One region of the Veillonella sp. VA141 genome, then DNA from elsewhere that is predicted to be linked to it. Evidence: a T-box and tRNA genes for the amino acid it is inferred to sense, from the RefSeq annotation. Region 1 holds a T-box; the other holds one or more tRNA genes.
What was found. The T-box of region 1 lies ahead of EO112_RS03600 (valine--tRNA ligase). A T-box ahead of a tRNA ligase gene usually reads a tRNA of that ligase, here a tRNA-Val.
Positions count from the first base shown of each region.

Region 2: it has a tRNA-Val gene. The T-box ahead of EO112_RS03600 (valine--tRNA ligase) is inferred to sense a tRNA for this amino acid. The anticodon was not compared.

Region 1 is NZ_RQVM01000002.1:298,976-303,618, reverse strand. It holds gene EO112_RS03615 (asparaginase) at 1-507, shown strand, start outside; gene EO112_RS03610 (adenosylcobinamide amidohydrolase) at 581-1,315, opposite strand; gene yfbR (5'-deoxynucleotidase) at 1,418-2,011, shown strand; T-box leader at 2,113-2,323, shown strand; gene EO112_RS03600 (valine--tRNA ligase) at 2,447-4,643, shown strand, end outside.
Region 2 is NZ_RQVM01000007.1:26,901-31,543, reverse strand. It holds gene cobT (nicotinate-nucleotide--dimethylbenzimidazole phosphoribosyltransferase) at 1-400, shown strand, start outside; gene EO112_RS07715 (nicotinate-nucleotide--dimethylbenzimidazole phosphoribosyltransferase) at 393-1,457, shown strand; gene EO112_RS07710 (nucleotidyltransferase family protein) at 1,502-1,825, shown strand; gene EO112_RS07705 (DUF86 domain-containing protein) at 1,800-2,105, shown strand; tRNA gene EO112_RS07700 (tRNA-Gly) at 2,344-2,418, shown strand; tRNA gene EO112_RS07695 (tRNA-Asn) at 2,429-2,504, shown strand; tRNA gene EO112_RS07690 (tRNA-Lys) at 2,532-2,607, shown strand; tRNA gene EO112_RS07685 (tRNA-Glu) at 2,618-2,692, shown strand; tRNA gene EO112_RS07680 (tRNA-Val) at 2,696-2,771, shown strand; gene EO112_RS07675 (LPO_1073/Vpar_1526 family protein) at 2,906-4,279, shown strand; gene EO112_RS07670 (Crp/Fnr family transcriptional regulator) at 4,430-4,643, opposite strand, start outside.

The DNA.
Region 1 (4,643 bases):
TACATTGATAGCGCTAGAGAAGTAGCAAAATTACATACCACCGATGTGGCTACCTTTGGAAATACCCAATTAGGCCATATGGGGTGTATACAAAATGGAAAGGCTTATTTTTACTATACTCCATGTCGTAAGCATACAAGTGACAGCGAATTTATTTTGCGTGAAGAAGTGGAATTGCCACAAGTGGGAATTGTGAATCTCTATGGAGGTATGGATACAGAAATACTAACTATGGTAGCAAGTCGATCACAAGGGTTAATTGTGGGTGGTTTTGGGCATGGCACATTGCCACAGGCTGTACGAGATACGCTCAAAAAAATTACCATTCCCAAAGTACGATCATCTCGCATTGGAAATGGTATTGTGTCCAGTAATTCATCAGATGTAAAAGAAGGCTTTATCGTTAGCGATTCCTTGTCACCTGTGAAAGCTAGAATTCTTTTGATGTTGGCTTTACAACAAGAACGAAGTCGAGAAGATTTAGAGAACTTATTTGCACTCTATTAAGGCATCTCTTGTTCTGCTATGCATTCTATAGAGGTCTAGGTTAACGAAATGGTAGCAAATAAGTCCATAATATTTACAGATCCAAGGTAGCTGTGTTTTCTAATGCTTTTTCTATAGCACTTCGCACGGCTTTAGCTAAGGTGTCACCAAATTGGGAGAAGGTTCCTGTATCTGTCAGAAGCTCTCCGTTTGGGTCGATGGTCATGATGACGCCATCTGTGGATGTACCAGTGGCAGGCTGATTAGATAGAACGCTAGTGATTCCTATAGATTGAAGTGCCACCGTTTTGGCTTCGGTAATTGTAAGAAGTGATTTTGTAAGTGCTCCATCAGTAAGTGCACAATTAGTAAAGACTAAGAGATTGATGGTGCCTCCAGAGTGAAAAACTCCATCTTTTTCATAGTAGGTATACCCATCACCAGCTCGATGAGCTGTTTTTTCAACCCCCGCTGTAGCTATGACTTCTATGATAATGGAATCCTCTGAGTGACAGACATAGGCGTGACGATTCATAGAGGCAGTGGTTAGTAAAGCGGTACAGAAATGGATGGGTAAGTCTAATTGAACGCACTCTTTTGCTAAATAGGCAGAGGTGGACCCACCAGGTAATTCACTTTCATTATTGACAAAAAAAGTTAATTGCTGATTGCGTACTGCCATGACATGGTGTAGGCCACCGTTGAAAGGGCTTGTGCTGATGGCATAATAGGGCATATCATAGGTAATGGTAATGGCTGAACTATGGATGTCCACGTAACCACCACTACGTAGTGTAGTAGGAACCTTGTATTGATTGTAATTGGGCATATATCCTCCTAGTAAGTAACATGTTATTTTATATAGTTATAGTACCATAAAAAGAACTAGGATAGTATAATAGATTATATAATCATTGAGGAGGAGTCTATCATGGAAGAGAGTCATTTTTTTGCGCTATTGCAGCGTATGAAATATATTCAACGCTGGAGCTTAATGCGCAATACAGAAGTAGAAAACTTACAAGGCCATAGTTTGGAAACAGCTATGATTGCGCACCAATTAGGCGTGTTACGGAATACCTATTTTGATGGGGCTGTAGATGTGAACCGATTAGCGGTATTGGCTATGTATCACGATGTGAGTGAAGTTTTTACAGGAGATATGCCGACACCGGTAAAATATTTTAACCCTAAGTTGCGTGCTCTCTATGGAGAAGTAGAACAGTTGGCAAATGAAACTTTGTGGTACACATTACCAGAAGAGGTTCAACCGTGCTATGAGGAAGCTTTATTAGGTAGCTCTGATGAATATGCAGTTTTAATTAAAGCAGCAGATACGATGTCAGCATTTATGAAATGCGTCACAGAAAAAGCTGCTGGTAATGATGAATTTAATGCAGCCTATGACAGTATTTATAAACGTTTGCAGGATATGAATTTACCAGAGGTGAATTTATTTTTGAAAGTGTATGTTCCGAGCTTGACGAAGTCCTTGGACGAAATGAATGTATCCTTTGCAAAATAATTTATGTTATAGATAGATGATTGCTGTAAAAAATATAGATAGATTTATGGACGGATATATTGACGGTGCTACATGCTTTCACGTATACTAATATTATATAGATAATGACTAAGAAGAGGAAAAATCTTTTGAACGCATCACAGAGAGCATTGGGTTGGTGGAACAATGTATGTAATAGAAAGAGGGTAGCCTTGGAGTTGGCATGGTGAACTAGAGTAAGTATGCCCGCTGATCAGCGTTAACGATAATGAGTGATTGCTACGGCAATAATCTAGGTGGTACCGCGGAAGTATAGACCCTTTCGTCCTAATGGACGAAGGGGTCTTTTTGTATATAGAAAGAATATCTATCATTTTTGCGACTTTGCAAGTTTACCATAGAAATATGCTAATTGAAGGGTAGGAATGTAAAGATATATTTGAACTAGGAGGACATATGAAGGAATATAAAAATCTCACAACTTACAATCCAAAAGAGATTGAACAACAATGGTATACATATTGGGAAGAGAAAGGGTACTTTCATGAGGAAGTGGACACAAATAAAGAGCCTTTCAGCATTGTGTTACCGCCACCAAATGTAACAGGTCAATTGCACATGGGTCATGCCCTTGATAACACCTTGCAAGATATTTTGATTCGTACGAAACGTATGCAAGGCTACAACGTGTTGTGGATGCCTGGTACAGACCATGCAGGGATTGCAACGCAAGTAAAAGTAGAAGAAAATATCATGAAAACAGAGGGAAAATCTCGTCATGATTTAGGTCGTGAAGAGTTCTTGAAACGTGTATGGGAGTGGAAACAAGAGTACGGTAGCACCATCGTAAAACAAATCCGTAGTTTAGGTGCTTCTTGTGACTGGACGAGAGAGCGTTTTACCTTGGATGAAGGTTACCATGAAGCAGTATTAAAAGTATTCGTAGAGTTATACGAAAAAGGTTTAATCTATCGTGGAGAACGCATCACTAACTGGTGCCCTAATTGTTTGACAGCTTTATCTGATATCGAAGTAGAACACGAAGATGAAAATGGTCATTTATGGCATATTAAATATCCTGTGATCGGGGAAGAAGATGTATTTTTAACAGTAGCTACCACACGCCCTGAAACGATGTTTGGTGACGTAGCCGTAGCGGTGAACCCTAACGATGAGCGCTATGCCCATTTAGTAGGCAAAGAATTATTGCTTCCATTCGTGAATCGGCATATCCCAATCATTGCTGATGAATACGTAGATCAATCTTTCGGTACTGGTTGCGTAAAAATCACTCCAGCTCATGACCCTAATGACTTTGAAATGGGACAACGCCATAACTTAGAAAGTATCGTGGTGATGAACCCAGATGGCACTATGAATGCAGGAGCAGGTCACTTTGTGAACATGCCTCGTGAATTAGCGCGTAAACAAGTAGTAGCAGAACTTGAGGCTCAAGGTTTATTAGAAAAAGTGGAAGACCATGGTCACAGTGTAGGTCATTGTTCTCGTTGTAACACAACAGTAGAACCTATGGTATCGAAACAATGGTTTGTATCTATGGAACCATTGGCAAAACCTGCCTTAGAAGTGGTACGTGATAAATCTATTGAATTTGTACCAGAACGTTTTACTAAAACATATACCAACTGGTTAGAGTCTATTCGTGATTGGTGTATTTCTCGTCAATTGTGGTGGGGACATCGTATCCCAGCGTGGTACTGCCAAGATTGTGGGGAAACGATTGTAACGACAGAAACATTGACAGAATGTCCACATTGCCATGGCAAAGTAGAACAAGATCCAGACGTACTAGATACATGGTTCAGCTCTGCGTTATGGCCATTTGCCACAATGGGTTGGCCTGACAATACAAAGGAAGTGAAACATTGGTATCCAACTAGTGTCATGGTAACAGGGTATGACATTATCTTCTTCTGGGTAGCTCGTATGATTTTCATGGGCTTAGAATTTAAAGAAGAAATTCCTTTCAAACACGTATTCATTCATGGCCTAGTACGTGATAGCCAAGGTCGCAAAATGAGTAAATCCTTGGGCAATGGTATCAATCCATTAGAAGTAATCGAAGAATACGGTGCCGATGCGTTGCGCTTTACCTTGGTAACAGGCAATACACCGGGGAACGATATGCGTTTTTACATGGAACGTGTGGAAGCAAATCGTAATTTTGCCAACAAAATTTGGAATGCATCTAAATTTGTGTTGATGAACTTAGAAGGTTTTGATGAAAGTTTCGTACCAAGCGCAGAAGACTACACATTGGCAGATAAATGGATTCTAGAAGAATACAATAAAACAGTCACAAACATTACGAATAACCTTGATAAATTTGAATTAGGGGAAGCAGCGAGCGCTGTATACGATTTCATTTGGAATACGTACTGCGACTGGTACATTGAATTAGCGAAACCTCGTTTGTACAACAAAGAAGGTGGCCGTGACCGTCAAACAGCTCAATACCTATTGGTATCCATCCTTCGTCATATGATGGAATTATTGCACCCATTCATGCCATTCGTAACAGAACATATTTGGCAACATTTGCCACATGAAGGGGAGAGCATCATGGTCGCTCCATGGCCAAGTACATTATCCATGGAAGGTTTCAGCTCTGCAGCGGCACATATGAATGTGA
Region 2 (4,643 bases), on a different contig from region 1:
AAAAGTCGTCTACGATGCACTAGTAAAATATGCAGATATTCCACCTACAGATGGATTGGGTGTTTTATCTGCCGTAGGGGGCTTGGAGTTTGCTTGTCTAGTAGGTGTTATCCTAGGGGCGGCAGCGAATCATGCGTTGGTAGTTATTGATGGATTCAATACTACCGCCTGTGCTTTGATTGCTCATGCTATGAACCCGCACACCATGGATTACGTGATGGCATCTCATTTGTCTGCTGAGAAAGCTCACAAAGATTCGCTGAAAACATTGGGCTTAGAAGCTTATGTAGACCTTGGATTCTGCTTGGGGGAGGCCACTGGGGGATCTATGCAAATGCAAATGTTGAACTTAGCTGTGGACATGTTCCACGAAGTTGCAGGAGGTGAGCACCATGCGTAATTTTGTCATCGAACCATTGCACAAACCGTCCATGGAGGAATGCCGTTTGCGCATCGACAACCTAACAAAACCATTGTATTCCTTGGCACGTCTAGAGGGGATTACAGAGCGTATGGCAGGGATTCTGAAAGAGGAAAAACCTAATAATCTTCGTCATGCTGTTGTTATCGTAGGAGCTGATATCGCTGTAGATGGACCACAAAACCAAACACATGGCGTGGAAAGCTTGAAAGCTATGGAACGGTTAGCCTCTGGACACTCTGCTACCCATGGAGCAGCGAAGAAAATTGGTGCTCCTGTGTTCTTAGTGGATGCTGGTCTAGAATTGGATACTAGCCATATCGAAGGTGTGCGCCAGCATAAATTAGCCAAAGGGTCTAAATTTTTCCGCATGCATGCGGCGTTGACACCTGACATCGTAGAACAAGGCTTAGAAGTAGGCTTTGCCTTGGCAGATGAATTGAGCCACAAGGGGTACCAAACGATAGCTATCGGTACTGTCGGTGAAAGAAACTTACTTTCAGCCTTGGCAGTCACAGCAGGAATTACAGGATATCCGATGGCAGAGTTGTTAGCAGAGAATAATTGCACCTTGAGCATTCAAGAAAAAGCAAAACAGTTGACGGCAAGTTTGGCAGAACACGATTTGCCGAGCCAAGACGGCGTGCATGTATTAGCCACCGTAGGCTCTCCAGACGTGGTGGTCTTAACAGGACTCATCTTGGGGGCGGCTAGCCATCGTATGGCAGTGGTCTTCGACACGGCGGAAACAGGAGCAGCCGTACTAGCTGCAAAATGTATCAACGAAGCAGTCATGGACTACGTGTTCCCATCTGTTCATACAGGGGAACCAGTGCAAGCAGCACAAATGAAATACTTGGGAATCAAGCCGCATCTGTTCTATGGCTTTGAAATGGATGAAGCCTTAGGATCTACTATGGGGTTGTCTGTTCTTGATGCGGGTATGCACATGTTAAATGATATGAAAACATTCGGTGAAGCTAGTGTAAACGTGGCTGTCGATGGACCGGGATCTAAGCGTCAGGATGGACGGTAATAGTTACTAATTATGTGGTATAATATAGAAAAGGAGGAAGTAGTATGAAAACACTTGATGAGATTCGTAACTTAATTGCTCCGGTTCTAGAGCTATATCACGTGAAATCAGCCTATCTTTTTGGCTCTTATGCTCGTGGTGAGGCTACAGAAACTAGTGATGTAGATTTGTTTGTAGTTTTTGATAATGATAGTATTAGTTTGTTTGAAGTGGGCGGTCTTTTAGAAACTTTAAAAGAAGTGTTGCAAATGGATGTAGATTTGCTTACTGATGGAAATAAATTGACTAAACGATTTCAAGAAAATTTATATAGAGATATGATTCATATATATGGTGATATCTATGGAGAACAAAGATATATTAGTTGATGTATTGGATTTAATAGATAGGTTAGATGCGTCTGTTAAGCTATATAAAATTCAAGTAATTGCAGAGACATTAGGAAAGGTTTCTCAAGATTTTAAGGATAGCCATACTGAAATTCCTTGGAAAAATATTAAAGGCATGCGAAATCAGTTGTCTCATAATTATGGGCAAAATAACTATAGACTTATTTGGAGCACGTATAAAGAAAAGTTACCAGAATTGAGAGAACAATTGGTGGCCATATTGGACGACGAATATGGTTTTGAAAATGAGATGTTTTAAAAAAATAGTAAAGATTGTAGCAAGCTATATCCCTGATAGTGTGCTACAATCTTTTTTGTATCTTTTCTATCAAGGTTGTCTAATATATTGAAAATATAACAATATTATATGTTGATAGGATGAAGTTATCATATGCTGTTTAAGAAAAAATATTTGTTAAAAATATGTTGACAACTATCCAAATTTTTTGGTATTATAAATGAGCAGTCGCAAGAAAGAAAACCAGGATTGCATACATGCGGAAATAGCTCAGCGGTAGAGCACCGCCTTGCCAAGGCGGGGGTCGCGAGTTCGAATCTCGTTTTCCGCTCCAGTTTGTTCATTCCTCGATAGCTCAGCAGGTAGAGCAATCGGCTGTTAACCGATCGGTCGTAGGTTCGAGTCCTACTCGAGGAGCCAACTTACTTTCGGTTAGTATACTATCATGACCCACTAGCTCAGTTGGCAGAGCACCTGACTTTTAATCAGGGTGTCCCGCGTTCGAGTCGCGGGTGGGTCACCACTTACAACATGGCCCGTTGGTCAAGCGGTTAAGACACCGCCCTTTCACGGCGGTATCGGGGGTTCGATTCCCCCACGGGTCACCATATGGACGATTAGCTCAGCTGGGAGAGCGCCTGCCTTACAAGCAGGATGTCGGCAGTTCGATCCTGTCATCGTCCACCACGCTAGGAACTACCTAAGGGTAGTTCCTTTTTTATAGGTAAAAGTATGAATAGTACTTTTAAAGATACACATAAATCGGTATAATAAGGATAGTAAAGACAGATAACATTGCAGTATAACTAGGAGGATTTTCTATGGATGGATTAATAGAACTTTCATTGCGATATGGACCATATGTGGTTATTTTAGGAGTGATTTGTCTATTTCTTTTATGTTGCTACTTCTTATTTCGGGATAAGAAAGGAAGTACTAGCAACAAAATAGTGGATTCGCTATCATATGATGATCCTTATGAACACCAAAGAAGGACATTTCAAAATCCCTATGCTCTTCGAGACGAAGAACTATCCGTAGATCCTGTGGAAGATGATTTTGTAGAAGGTATAGTCTCAGAAGAATTAGTCCGTGCTGTGAAAGAACAACCGCCGGAAGAAGCAGAAGATGCGACTAGAATTATGCCAAAAGTAACGGAACGTATGATTACCGAGACGATAGAGGCTCAACCAGAGGCGTCTATTAAACTAGCTGTAAAAGAGCAAACATTACTAGATAAAGCGGTAGCTCAATATAAATCTGCATTCGGTATTTTAAATCCTGAATCTGAAGAAAAGGTTACTGAGATTACAGAAGCCATATTGGCGCAATTAGATACTGAATCAGAGGAAGAAACTACGCATTTATTTGAAAATATAGCGTTACAAGAAAGTTTATTACATGTACAAAAGGCGTATGTAGCGAATTCTACTGAGTGGATGAAAGAAATCCTCTTAGAAACTTTCAAAGATGTGGTGGAACAACCTCAATCTAGCACATTATATTTGGTAGCTGTTGATGCATTGAAGAGTTTAGTACATTTACAAGTGGGACATTTGCAAGCATTAGCTATCTCATTGATCATACAGTATTCTAAAAATTCTAATAACTATTCGGTAGAAAATTTCCGCCATTATTTGGAAAAGTATATTGAACCATTCATGAGTGATTTGCCACGAAAAGAAGATATGTATCAACAATTAGAATATTTGCGTTGTATTTCTTTTGGGGACACTTTATCATTTCAACAAATTATGAGAAATTCCTATCCTCTTGTATTTGATTACCGTGGATTTAGTCATGAAGAGTTAGCTTTTATAGTACAAGATACGCCAGTTAAGATGCCTATTGTCGTAGAAAGTATTAACTCTTCATTATTGAAATTGATGGCTGTCGATGAATATATGTTACCTAGCTTATTCAAACGAGCTGGACTCACAGATATTAGTATCCAAAATGGGTTAACTCGTCTTGCTTTTGGTAAGGCCGTTGATTGGGATAGTACATCGTTTGATGAAGTATTGGAACGTATCTCTCCATTATTAGTGGATTTTAGTCATATTTATGATCGAGGACCGCTTAGTCGTTTGCATCTCACTTTGCTAGGCATTTATTTGGGCAGTGCTATGGTACGTGCTACTATTCACGAACAATTTGATGTATCTCCTTGGTTTGATACTTCTGGACGACACTAGAAATAAAATTGAATACAATAATCCCCTACACTTCCGGACGAAGGAATCGGATGCAGTAGGGGATTTTATGTTGATAGATGCAGAATTTACGTAAGAGAAGTGTCAGTTTAGAAGGAAAAAAGGATACTGCTAAGGCAGCATCCTTTTATATTAAAATGAAAAATCTTCGATGGTTTCAATATCCACTAACTCTACTTCTTTGCCGTGGAATTGGATAATCCGTTCGTCTTGTAAACGTCCCAGTTCACGACTGAGTGCGGTGCGGCTTACGTTGAGGACGTCTGCCATTTCTTGCCGATTGTGTGGCAAGGTGAGGATGTTCTTTTTTTGCACTCGGTGAAGATCCATAAAGTAGGCAAAAATT